2 linked regions of the Skermanella sp. TT6 genome follow. The protein of the gene in region 2 interacts with the protein of the main gene of each other region in a pairwise test. Links are inferred from orthologs where the notes say so. Each region holds a gene or a part of one and is shown on either strand. Other genes may lie near its edges.

Region 1 (5,562 bases), 2.6 Mb from region 2 along the record:
CCGATGGTTTCTTCAGGGAGGGCACGAGCGATGCTGATGATGGGGCGCCGCGGATTTCTTGCGGCTGCGGGGGCCGTCTCGATGGTCACGCTGGCGGGCGGAGCGGTGGGCCGGGCGTGGGCCCAGGCGCCGACGGGGCCGTTCAAGCTGGATCCGCTGGGCTATGCGCCGTCGGCGCTGGAGCCGCACATCGATGCGAAGACCATGGAGATCCACCATGGGCGCCATCACGCGGCCTATGTCAACAACCTGAACACGGCGGTGAAGGACCATTCCAGGGTCGCGGAGATGCCGCTCCAGAACATCCTGGCGAAGCTGGGCGAGATGCCCGAGGCGGTGCGGACGGCGATCCGGAACAATGGCGGCGGGCACGCCAACCACACCATGTTCTGGCAGATCATGGGGCCGGGCGGCGAAGCTCCGGAGGGCGAGCTGAAGGCGGCGATCGACCGCGACCTGGGCGGCCTGGAGTCCATGAAGGAGCTGTTCAACGGCGCCGGGGCGCGGGTGTTCGGGTCCGGCTGGGTGTTCGTGACGGTGGACCGCCAGGGCAAGCTGGCGCTGGACAGCCGGCCGAACCAGGACACGCCCCTGATGGACGGCAAGCGGGTGCTGATGGGCAACGACGTGTGGGAGCACGCCTATTACCTGACCTATCAGAACCGCCGGGCCGACTACCTGAAGGCGTGGTGGAACACGGTGAACTGGGCCAAGGTCGGCGAGCGCTACGCCGCCGCCAAGGCGGGAACGCTGACGATCTGAGGCGTCCGCCGCCGTCGTTTCCGGGGAGGGGCGGCGTCACGCCGCCCATGGTGCGCGGGACGCGCACCCTCCGGGCGTCAGGGTGAGGCCTTGGCGTGCGCGTCCAGGAACTTGCGGCAGGCGTCGAAGTCGGTGCTCACCTCCGGCGGCAGCGGGACGCCCTTGCGGGTGGCGAGGCTGTTGGCGAAGGCCAGCATCTTCTCGGTCGGCGGATTGCCGGACGGCTTGGGCGCGACCTTGCGCGGCGTGGCGGCCCGGCGGCGTTTCGGCGCCGCAGGAGCCTCGCCATCGGCAGGCGCCGCCGCGGACTTTCGCTTGCGTGCGGTTCCGGGTGCGGCGGCGCGGCGCCTGGACGGGGCCTTGCGGACGGGAGGGGCCGGGGCGCCCAGGTCCAGGGCGGTGCCCCGGCGGGACCGGAGGGCGCCGATCAGGCGTTCGGCCTCGGTCGCGATGCCGTCGATGACGTGGCGGAACTCGGCCCGGCCGGTCACGATCTCGTCCAGCCGCATCTCCCAGACGGCGGTGGTGCCGGGATCGACCAGCACGGGCGCGGAGGTCCGCAGCAGCTCGAACAGGTGGAGGCCGGCCGGCGTCGGCACCACCAGCTTGCCGTCGGTCGCCAGCATGTTCTGCCGCTTCAGCCCCTTGATCACCTCGGCGCGGGTCGCCGGCGTGCCGATGCCCTTGGCTTCCTTCAGCCGGTCGCGCAGCGCCGGGTCCTCGACGAAGCGCCAGGCGTTCTGCATGGCGTCGATCAGGGTGCCCTCGTTGTAGCGGGGCGGCGGCTGGGTCCGCTTGGCCTCCACCTTGGCGTCGGACAGGGTGGCGGGGTCGCCGTCATTGACGGAGGGAAGGGTCTGTTCGTTCTCGGGCTCGGCGGGGGCGCCCGGCTCGGTGCCGCCGAAGACCTGCTTCCAGCCCAGCCGGATCGGCACGCGGCCGATGGTGCGGAACTCCACCGGCTTGCCCGGCGGCATCGGCACCGGCATCGTGATGGTGGTCTGGCGGTACTCGTAGTCCGGCATCACGATCGCCAGGTAGGAGCGGCAGATCAGCGCGAACAGGCGCTTCTCGTCGTCGCTCAGCCGGGCCAGCCGGGGCTCCAGGTCGTTCAGGACGTTGACGTTGGGGACGATCGCGTGGTGCGACACGCCTTCCAGCGACTTGTCGTGGAAATGGCCGGACTTGCCCTTGCGGATCACCGGGCGCGAGATGTCCAGGTGGGCGAAGCCCCGCAGCGCGGTCAGCGCGCCGACGATCGCCGGAACGTCGGCGATCTGGTTCTCCGACAGGTAGCGGGCCTCGGCGCGGGGGTAGGTGATCAGCTTCTTGCCGTCGCCGTCGTAAAGCTCCTGGGCGACCGCCAGGGTCTTGTCGGCGTTCCAGCCCCAGCGCTGGCCGCAGGTCTTCTGGAGCGCGGGCAGGTCGAACAGGCGGGGGGGACCCTGCCGCTTCTCCTCCACCGTCACCGCCAGGGGGCCCCGGCAGCCTTCGGCGGCGGCGGCGATCGCCTCCGCCCGGGCGCGGTCCTTGATCCGGTCCTTGGGCGGCGGGGCGTGGCGCATCAGGAAGGTGCCGGCCTCCACCGTCGCGGTGGCCGTGACCTCGAAATAATCCTCCGGCTTGAAGTCCAGGATCTCCAGCTCGCGCAGGCAGACGATCGCCAGGGTCGGCGTCTTGACCCGGCCGATCCCGATGACGCCCTTGACGCCCGGGGCCAGCAGGGTCGTGGTTGCGGTGCGCGTCAGGGACAGGTTGAAGATCTGGTCGGCCTGCTGGCGCGCGACCGCCGCCTCGTAGACGGGCCGCAGCTCCGCGTTGGGCTTCAGCCGGTCGAAGGCGTCGCGGATCGTCTTTGGGTCCTGCGCGGTGAAGATGGCGCGCAGCACCGGCCCGCGGAACCCGACATGCTCCAGGATCTCCTGCCCGATCAGCTGGCCCTCGCGGTCGCAGTCGGTCGCCAGGATCACCCGGTCGCACGCCTTGAGGGCCGACGCGATGGCCTGGAACTTGGCCGGCTTGTTGCCGTTCGGGTCCGGCCGAGTCGGGTACAGCCCGTCGGGCTTGAGCAGGGCCGAGGACCAGCGCTTCCAGGCGGGATTGACCTCGTCCGGCTCGGCCAGCCGCAGCAGGTGCCCCTCCGCCGGCAGGATGCGGCCGAACCGGTCGCCCAGCGCGGCGCGCAGGTCTTTGGCCTGACTGGATTTTTCCGTGATGATGACGGTCGCCATGGGAAAGCACGCCGGGCTGTGATGACGGGGCGATAATAGGGCGTGCGAGCAAACAAAGCAAGAACATCGGCGGGCGGTTGCGACCCGCCGCGGTCCTGCTACACGTCATGATGGCGCTTCAGAATGGATTAACACATTTATTTATATTTCGACTGGTATCGCATATTCTTTCGGTTGCCATTTCCTGGGAGATACTCCGTGACGGACATATCGGTCAACAGATTAGCCCAACTGGCGGCCGCCAACGGCTCGCCCGAAGCGGAGTGGAGCGAGGTCACCCTGACACAGCGGATCGCCCTGGAATGCGACGCCATGGCCCGGCATGCGCTGAGCACCGGGCTGGCCATCCCGGAGCCGCTGATGCAGCGGCTGGACACGATCGAGACCGCAGCGACCGTGGGCGGCGTCCCGGCCGCGACGCTCGCCGCCCTGCACGCCCAACTGGCCAAGGTGGTGGCGCCGGCGTCGCCGCGGACGATCTACCTGCTCCAAATCGACCGGGCACGGAACAGCTTCATGTCGTGCCTCGGTCCCCTGCCGGCGATCCGGCGGCTGGTGGCCGGCACCGCGCTGTTCACCCTGATGTTCGTGCTGACCAGCCTGTCCGACGCGGTCAGCGTCAAGAACCTCGCCTCCGACATCTACTCGATGAGCGGATTGGACAGCCTTCTGGTCCTGGCCTTCCTGATGAGCGCCGCGGCCATGGGCGGCTGCTTCCATGCCCTGTTCACCGCCCATTCCTATATCGGGGCCGGCACCTATGACCCGCACTTCGAGTCGTCCTACTGGATCCGCATCGGGCTCGGCGTGATCGCCGGGCTCGTCCTGTCCCAGATGATCCCGATCGGGCCGGAGGTCGACCAGACGACCGGAGCGATCACCTCGGGCTCGGCGGCTGCCACTTTCAGCAAGCCGCTGCTGGCCCTGCTCGGCGGCTTCTCGGCGACGCTGGTCTACACGATCCTGCAGCGGCTGGTGGACACCGTCGAGTCCCTGTTCAGGCAGAAGGCCGACGCGGCGACGGCTCCCGTCCGCGGCACGGCACCGGCGGGTTCGGACATCGCCCCGGCGGCGCCTGCCCCGGCTCCGGCGGCGGACGGCGCCCCGGGCAACCTGGCGACCAGCGCCGCCGCGGTGGCGGCGGTCGCCGCCGCGACGACCGCCGCGGCCGCCGCCATGATGCCCGCCGCGGCGGAGCCAGAGGCGGCTTCTCCGGCGGACGCCCAAACGGCGGACGCCCAAACGGCGGACGCTCAGCCCCCGCAGCCGGCCGAGCCGTCCGCCGCTCCGGATGCCGCGGACGCGGAGCGGAAGTCGGCGTGACGGAAAGCGCCGGGTCTCAGGAGGTCCGGCGGGGCGCCTGGATCTCCTCGGCGCGATAGCCCTGGGCGTAGAGCAGCGCGGTCAGGTCGGAGCGCTCCACCCGCGCCCGCGCCTGGGCCGCCACCGCCGGCTTGGCGTGGAACGCGACGCCCAGCCCGGCGGCCTGGAGCATCGGCAGGTCGTTGGCGCCGTCGCCCACCGCGATGGATTCCCGGAGCGGGATCCGGTGGGCGCCGGCGACCCGGATCAGGGCGGCCACCTTGGCGTCCTTGTCCAGGATCGGCTCGACCGCCCGGCCGCTCAGCCGTCCGTCCGCGATCTCGAAATCGTTGGCCTGGTCCTCGTCGAACCCGACCTCGGCGCGCACCCGCTCGGTGAAGAACTTGAAGCCGCCGGACACCAGGGTACAGTAGGCGCCGTTCGCCTTCATGGTCGCGACCAGCGCCAGCGCGCCCGGCATCAGCTCGACCCGGCCGTAGACCTGCTCCAGCGCCTCCACCGGCAGGTCCTTGAGGAGCGCCACCCGCTCGCGCAGCGCGTCCTTGAAGTCGATCTCGCCGTTCATCGCGCGCCAGGTGATCCCGGCGATCAGGTCCTTGAGCCCGACCAGCTCGGCCAGCTCGTCCAGCATCTCCTGCCGGATGATGGTGGACTCCATGTCGGCGACCAGCAGCCGCTTGCGGCGGCCCTCGGCCGGCTGGGTGATCAGGTCCACCGGGCGCCCGGGCAAGGCGGTGTGGAGCGCCGCGTCGGCCTGGTCGCAGTTGAGCCCGTCGAACGGGATGTCGCAGGCGACGCCGGGAGCGAGCCAGTCCGGGGCGCCGGTTTCGGCCCCCAGGTCCTTCAGGGCGGCGCGCGCGGCGCCGACCGTGCTATCGTCCAGGTCGGCGGCGGCGGGATCGGCGATCAGGGTCAGGACATTGTTCATGGAAGCATCCGCGGGCGAGGGTCGGCCGCCTTTATGAAATGTCTCACCAAGCGTTGTCCATGCCCGATAAACCCGTAATCGTCGTCGGCGGACCTACCGCCAGCGGCAAATCCGCGCTGGCGCTCGATCTGGCCGAGGAATTCGGCGGTACCGTCGTCAATGCCGACAGCATGCAGATCTACGCCGAGCTGCCGGTCCTGACCGCCCGGCCGACCGCGGAGGACGAGGCGCGGGCGCCGCACCGGCTCTACGGCGCGCTGCCGGCGTCGGAGCGCTGCTCGGCGGCGCGCTGGCGGGCGCTGGCCCTGGCGGAGATCG
Region 2 (7,501 bases):
CGGGCGACATCATGCTGGTGCCCAATCCCAGCTACCCGATCCATCCCTTCGGCTTCATCCTGGCCGGCGCCGCGATCCGGCACCTGCCGATCGGGCAGGGCTACAGCTTCATGGAGTCGCTGGAGCGCGCGGTGAAGCACAGCGTGCCCAAGCCGCTGGCGGTCGTGCTGAACTACCCGTCCAACCCCACGGCGGAGGTGGTCGACCTCGACTTCTACCGGCCGATCGTCGAGTTCTGCCTGAAGCACGGCATCTACATCCTGTCCGACCTGGCCTATTCCGAGATCTATTTCGACGACGTGCCGCCGCCGTCGATCCTGGAGATCCCGGAAGCGCGCGAGATCGCGGTCGAGTTCACGTCGATGAGCAAGACCTATTCAATGCCCGGCTGGCGCATCGGCTTCGCGACCGGCAACAAGAAGCTGATCACGGCACTGGCACGCATCAAGTCCTACCTGGACTACGGCGCCTTCACCCCGATCCAGGTGGCGGCCGCCGCCGCGCTCAACGGCCCGCAGGACTGCGTCGCCGAGGCTCGGGCGATCTACAAGGCGCGCCGCGACGTCCTGATCGAGGGGCTGGCCGCGGCGGGATGGCAGGTGCCCAGCCCGCCGGCCAGCATGTTCGCCTGGGCGCCCATCCCGGCCCAGTTCGCCCATCTCGGCAGCCTGGAGTTCAGCAAGCTGCTGCTCCAGGAGGCTAAGGTCGCGGTGGCGCCCGGCATCGGCTTCGGCGAGTACGGCGACGGCCATGTCCGCCTGGCGCTGGTCGAGAACCAGCATCGGATCCGGCAGGCCTGCCGCAACATCCGGCTGTTCTTCCAGGAGGCGGGCATCGCGCCGCAGGGTACCGTCCGCCGAACCCCGGTTCCCGCCGGCGCCAAGCAGCGGGCCGCGTCGTGACGGCCCCGCTGAAGATCGGGGTCGCCGGCCTGGGCACCGTCGGCGGCGGCGTCCTGAAGCTGCTGGACCAGCATGCCGACCTGCTGGCCGGGCGGAGCGGCCGGCGGATGATCGTCACCGCGGTCAGCGCGCGGACCCGCGGCCGCGACCGCGGCGTGGATCTCAGCGGCGCCCGCTGGTACGAGGACGCGACAGCGCTGGCGGCCGACCCCGACGTCGACGTCGTGGTCGAGCTGATCGGCGGGTCCGAGGGCATCGCCCGCGAACTGTGCGAGACCGCGCTGTCCCGCGGCAAGCATGTCGTAACCGCCAACAAGGCGCTGCTGGCGGTCCACGGCACCGGCCTCGCCCGGCTGGCCGAGGAGCACGGCGCCGTCCTGGCCTTCGAGGCGGCGGTGGCCGGCGGCATCCCGGTGATCAAGGGCCTGCGCGAGGGGCTGGCGGCCAACGGGATCAAGGAAGTCCACGGCATCCTGAACGGCACCTGCAACTACATCCTGACCGAGATGCGGGAGACCGGGCGCGAGTTCGGCGACGTCCTCGCCGAGGCGCAGAAGCTGGGATACGCCGAGGCGGACCCCAGCTTCGACATCGACGGCGTGGACGCCGCCCACAAGCTGGCGATCCTGACCTCCGTCGCGTTCGGCTGCGCGGTGGACTTCGGGTCCGTCCATATCGAAGGCATCCGGCACATCTCCGCGCTGGACATCGACTATGCCCGGGAACTGGGATACCGGATCAAGCTGCTGGGCATCGCCCGGCGCTACAACGGCAATGTCGAGCAGCGGGTCCATCCGGCCATGGTGCCGATCGATTCGCCGATCGCGTCGGTCGACGGGGTGTTCAACGCCGTGGTCGCCGACGGCGACTTCGTCGAGAAGGTCACCTTCGTCGGCCGCGGCGCCGGGGCCGGACCGACCGCGTCCGCCGTGGTCGCCGACCTCGTGGACGTCGCGCGGGGCAGGATCTCCCCGGCGTTCGGCGTCCCGTCCGGACGGCTTGAAAGCGTCCGCGCCGCCCCTCCCGAGGAACGCCGAGGAGCGTACTACCTGCGCCTCATGGTGGTCGACCGCCCCGGCGTGATAGCAGAGGTGGCGGCGGCGCTGCGCGACGAGAATGTTTCCATGGAATCGTTCCTGCAGCGCGGCCGTGCGCCGGGCGAAGCGGTTCCCGTCGTGTTGACTACCCACGATACCGACGAGGCGTCCATGCAGCGGGCGCTGGAGTCGCTGTCGCGGTTGGAAGCGGTGCTGGAAGCGCCGCGGATGATTCGCATCGAGCAGTTCTGAGTCACGTCCGACGGGTCGGAGGCCCGGAAAACAGGGCTCCGGCGGAAATTCAATCGGTTGAGGAAATTGGGGAAGAACCCCAGGGGGAAAAACGATGGTAGAGCAAGCAGCGCGTCAGATGGACCGCAACCTGGCCCTCGAGGTCGTACGCGTCACCGAGGCGGCCGCCCTGTCGGCATCGCTGCTGATCGGCCGCGGCGACGAGAAGCTGGCCGACCAGGCGGCCGTGGACGCGATGCGCCAGGCGCTGAACAGCCTGGCGATCGACGGCACCGTCGTGATCGGCGAGGGCGAGCGGGACGAGGCGCCGATGCTCTATATCGGCGAGAAGGTCGGCACCGGCGGCCCCAAGGTCGATATCGCCCTCGACCCGCTGGAAGGCACCACCATCACCGCGACCGGCGGCCCGAACGCGCTGGCCGTGGTCGCCATGGCGGAGGAGGGCGGCTTCCTGAACGCGCCCGACGTCTACATGGACAAGATCGCGGTCGGCGGCAACCTGCCCGAGAACGTCGTGGACCTGGACGAGACGGTCGCCAACAACCTGAAGAACCTGGCGAAGGCCAAGGGGGCCGAGGTCTCCGAGCTGCTGGTCTGCATCCTGGACCGGCCGCGCCACTCGGAGCTGATCGCCAAGGTCCGCGAGGCCGGCGCCCGGATCATGCTGATCTCCGACGGCGACGTTTCCGGCGTGATCGCGACCTCCCAGCCGGAGAGCGGCGTGGACATGTACATGGGCAGCGGCGGCGCGCCGGAAGGTGTCCTGGCGGCGGCGGCCCTGCGCTGCATCGGCGGCCAGTTCCAGGGCCGCCTGCTGTTCCGCAACGACGACGAAAAGGCCCGGGCGGCGCGCTGGGGCGTCACCGACCTGACCCGCAAGTACGAGCTGAACGATCTCGCCAGCGGCAACGTGATGTTCGCCGCCACCGGCGTCACGACCGGCACCATGCTGCGGGGCGTGCGCCGCTTCGCCGGCGGGGCCGTGACCCACTCGATCGTCATGCGCTCGAAGAGCGGCACCGTCCGGATCGTCGAGGCGCACCACAATTTCCGCCGCAAGACCGGGTTCGGTCCCTCGGATAAGTGAGTTCGCAACAGGCCTTCCTGAACGTATCCCGCTCGCTGGGCGGTCGGCGCTGGGTCGCCCGGCCGTCCGACGAGCGGACCGCCCTGGCGCTCGCCCAGAGCCACGGCCTGCCGGAACTGGTCGGCCGCGTGCTCTCGGCGCGCGGCGTCGACCTGCCGACGGCGGACAATTTCCTGTCGCCGACGCTCAAGGCGATGCTGCCCGACCCCAGCGACCTGAAGGACATGGACGCAGCGGCCGACCGGATCGCGCGGGCGATCCGGTCCGGCGAACGGGTGGCGGTGTTCGGCGACTATGACGTGGACGGCGCCACCTCCTCGGCCCTGCTGCGCCGTTTCTTCCGGGCGGCCGGGGCGGAGCTGTCCGTCTATATTCCGGACCGGATCTCCGAAGGCTACGGCCCCAACGCGCCGGCCCTGCTCCGGCTGAAGGACTCGGGCGTCAGCCTGGTTGTCACGGTCGATTGCGGCGTGACCGCCTTCGATCCGCTGGCCGCCGCCGCCGGGGCCGGGCTCGACGTCGTCGTGGTCGACCACCACGCCGCGGAGCCGCGCCTGCCCCGGGCGGTCGCGGTGGTGAACCCCAACCGGGTGGACGAGGACTCGCCGCACAAGACCCTGGCCGCGGTCGGCGTCACCTTCCTGCTGGTCGTGGCGGTCAACCGCGTGCTGCGGGATGCCGGCTGGTGGTCGAACGGCCGGAAGCAGCCGGACCTGATGGGCTGGCTCGACATCGTGGCCCTGGGCACGGTGTGCGACGTGGTCCCGCTGGTCGGCCTCAACCGCGCCCTTGTCAGCCAGGGGCTCAGGGTGATGGCGCGGCGGGCCAATCCGGGCATCACGGCGCTGTCCGACCTGTGCAAGCTGGCGGAGAAGCCGGACGCCTGGCACGCCGGCTATATCCTGGGGCCGCGGGTGAACGCCGGCGGCCGGGTGGGCGCGTCCGACCTGGGCGCCCGGCTGCTCTCGACCGACGATCCGGCCGAGGCCGCTGAGCTGGCGCGCATCCTCGACCAGCACAACACCGAGCGCCGCGCGATCGAGGCCACCGTGGTCGAGGAAGCCATGGTCCAGGTCGAGGCGGCGCTGGAGGACCTGGGCGGCCTGGTCTTCGCGGTCGGCGAGGGCTGGCACCCCGGGGTGATCGGCATCGTCGCCGCCCGCCTGAAGGAGCGGTACAACCGGGCGGCCTGCGTCGTGGCGCTGGACAAGGGCATTGGCAAGGCGTCCGGCCGGTCGGTCCGCGGGGTCGACCTGGGGGCGGCGGTGATCGCCGCGCGCCATGCCGGCCTGCTGATCGCCGGCGGCGGCCACCGGATGGCGGCCGGTTTCACCGCGGCGGCCGAGCGGCTTCCGGAGCTGAAGCGATTCCTGTCCGACCGCATCGCCGCCCAGCAGGAGGGCGGACCGCTCGCCCCGACGCTGGAACTCGACGGCGTGCTGTCGGTGGGAGGGGCCACGCCCGACCTGGTCGGCACGCTCGCCAAGTTGGGTCCCTTCGGCACCGGCAATTCCGAGCCCCGCTTCGCGCTGGCCGACGCCCGGATCGCCCATGCCAGCGTGGTCGGCGAGAACCATGTCCGCTGCATCCTGACCGGCGGAGGGGGAGAGCGCCTGAAGGCCATCGCGTTCCGCGCGCTCGACAGCGACCTTGGCAAGGGCCTGCTGAAGAGCGGCGGCGCGCCGCTGCATGTCGCCGGCCACCTGCGCCCCGACAACTGGCAGGGCCGCAACGAGGTCCAGCTGATGATCGAGGACGCGGCCCCGGTCTGGGGAGGGAACTGAACCCTTGCCGGGGCGGAGATATTTCCCGCAGAAACTTCGCCGCCCCAGCAAAAACCGCCTTGATTTACCCCCGTCGCCCGGCTATCCATCCACTCACTTCAGCGCCTCGTCCCCTTCGTCTAGAGGCCTAGGACACCGCCCTTTCACGGCGGCGACACGGGTTCGAATCCCGTAGGGGACGCCAACCATTCCAAGGGGTTGGCGATCGTACGGCGGAAGCATTCCACAAACTTCCCGCGAAGCGCGCTCGGCGGGTGAAGCCCGTGACGTAGCCACCCCGACACCTCTCCGGGGCAGGGGCGTCCCCCGGCGGCAGTCGCCCGGCCACTGGCAAGTCGGCGCAAGTCCGGGCGGGACCGGATCGGCGGCAGGGGCTAGTATCGGCCGCCGGTTGGATTTTCCCCGCAGACCGCCTATACTCGCGGCATGGATCGGGAACAAGTCATCGCCACGCTGCGCGCCCATGAGCCGGAACTCCGCCACCGGGGTATCCGCCATGCCGCCCTGTTCGGCTCGGTCGTGCGCGGCGAAGCCAAACCGTCCAGCGACATCGACCTCCTGATCGACCTCGACCCCGAAGCACCGATCGGCGTCTTCGAGTATGTCGAGTTGACCGACTTCATCGGGGGCCTGTTCCCCGTCCGGGTCGACGTCGCCAACCGCGCAAAGCTCAAGCCGCACGTTCGGCCTTGGGCTGAGCGCGAGGCGCTCTATGCCTTCTGACCGAACCCGCCAAGCCCTCCTGGACATCCTCGAAAATGGCATGCTGGCACGCTCCTTCGTGGCCGGGATGGAGTTCGACGCCTTTGCCGACGACCGGCGCACCTTCTACGCCGTCACCCGTTGCTTGGAAATCATCTCTGAAGCCAGCCGCCGCCTGGAAGAGCCGCTGCGTGCCCGCCATCCGGAATTGCCCTGGCGGGCCATCATGGGCAGTGGAAACGTCTACCGGCACGAATATGACAACGTGGCTGAATCCTTTGTCTGGCGCACCGTCCGGGACAGTCTTCCGGGACTACTGGCCGTCGTCGATCGGGAACTCAACCAGCGCACGGACCCCGACGGCGCCGCTTCCGGACGACCGCCTCCGGAGTGATTCCTCTGCCTGCCTGCCCAGGGTTGGCGCCGGCCTCCCGAGCGCGCCGTGATCTTCAAGTCTTCAAGGACTGGCAGGTTGCAGGACACCCTATGGGTCAATGCTCACCCTGCCGTGGCTGAACGGCCGTACGATGACCCGAAGATAGAATATTCCTGGACTGCACTTCCGTTACACTGATCGAAACGACAGTGTTCATGGAGTCGGCCATGCGCTTGTTTTCTCTTTGCGTCCTCACAGTTCTGGCCATGGCTATTGCGTCTGACAGCGCGCATGCCTGCCCGAAGGGCTATCGGCCCTGCGGGAACTATTGCTGTGGCCAGTGACGGGGCCGGTGCCGCCATGGGGATGACGCGATCGACCCTGCTGAAGCTGGTCGCGGCCGTTATCGCCATCGGCGTCCCGACGGTCGGGTTCTTCGTCGCTTCGGCGCAGAACCGGCCGGCCAACGCGATGCGGGAGTCCATCCAGGAACTTGGCTTCTACCCCGTCGTTCCGCCGACGACGCTGGTGGGGCCCGGCTCGGTCTATCATGTCACTCGGGACGGCCGCTTCTACAGGACCATCTGCCGGGCGGATGAGACCGACGTCGGCAAAGTGCTCGTCCGATCTCCCAGCGAGGAAACCATCGCCCACGAGCTCCAGCAAGGCGAATACAAGGCAGGTGGGCAGGTCGCCGATTTCCTGAACGCCAGGCTGGGCCGGAACATCGTCGAGACGGTCACTTACAGGTTGTCCGACGTGGCCATGCTGGAGATCCCGCTTGACAAGAACGAGGAGATCTTCGTCAAGCTGACGGCCGAGCCCGGCTGCAAGGCCTGGGTGGACCGGCTGCTCGACGAGAAGGAATTCGTCTGCCAGGGGCAGTCGGTCCTGATAGCGAGCGTCCAATACAGCCTGAAGACCCGCGCCGGAGGCGATATCCGGACCGAGGTCAGCGCGCCCGAAATGTCGGAGATGACGTCGAAGCTGGCGGAGGCGGTCATCGAGACGCCGAAGGCCCTGGTGAACGCGGATCTGCGGATCGAGGGAGGCAAGATCGTCTCCGGTTCCGGATTGAGCTACGGCGTCAAGGTAAACCCCGTCTGCGCGACCCGTCCCGACGACTGGTACCCGCGGCGCATTCCGTGGTCGCTCTATGGGCGGGCGAAGAATTTCGTCTTCATAGACCTGCTGGGGGGATAGCCGCCGGCGTGTTCCACGGGTGGCGTTCCACGCCTGGACGGCGCCGGTTCTGCCGGACGCCGCCGTTCGGTCATGACGGTGGGGCGGGCGCGCACATCCCGTCCGCCATGAACCGGTCCGCCCACTTCCGGCTTTCCGCGAGCTCGGCGAAGAGCCAT

What was found. The genes of interacting proteins can lie anywhere in the genome.
Region 1: the proteins of recJ (region 2) and IGS68_RS03875 interact in binary tests that used the Escherichia coli proteins (3 or more experiments, as listed by UniProt). The link is inferred for Skermanella sp. TT6 from one-to-one orthologs.

Annotation. Positions count from the first base shown.
Region 1 is NZ_CP067420.1:828,946-834,507, forward strand. The notes cover bases 417-3,352. They hold IGS68_RS03875 (DNA topoisomerase), read right to left. Parts: upstream 2,994-3,352; coding sequence 840-2,993; downstream 417-839. Other genes in these bases: IGS68_RS03870 (superoxide dismutase), read left to right, coding at 417-762; IGS68_RS03880 (hypothetical protein), read left to right, coding at 3,192-3,352. Also shown: more of IGS68_RS03870, read left to right, coding at 31-416; more of IGS68_RS03880, read left to right, coding at 3,353-4,316; phosphoserine phosphatase SerB, read right to left, coding at 4,333-5,244; tRNA (adenosine(37)-N6)-dimethylallyltransferase MiaA, read left to right, coding at 5,304-5,562.
Region 2 is NZ_CP067420.1:3,392,858-3,400,358, reverse strand. What follows is about bases 2,669-5,668. They hold recJ (single-stranded-DNA-specific exonuclease RecJ), read left to right. Parts: upstream 2,669-3,274; coding sequence 3,275-5,062; downstream 5,063-5,668. Other genes in these bases: IGS68_RS16060 (nucleotidyltransferase family protein), read left to right, coding at 5,489-5,668; glpX (class II fructose-bisphosphatase), read left to right, coding at 2,669-3,278. In the rest of the region: IGS68_RS16085 (LL-diaminopimelate aminotransferase), read left to right, coding at 1-902; IGS68_RS16080 (homoserine dehydrogenase), read left to right, coding at 899-2,191; more of glpX, read left to right, coding at 2,310-2,668; more of IGS68_RS16060, read left to right, coding at 5,669-5,785; IGS68_RS16055 (HepT-like ribonuclease domain-containing protein), read left to right, coding at 5,826-6,158; IGS68_RS16050 (hypothetical protein), read left to right, coding at 6,474-7,343; transcriptional regulator GcvA, read right to left, coding at 7,414-7,501. UniProt on the Escherichia coli protein: Single-stranded-DNA-specific exonuclease.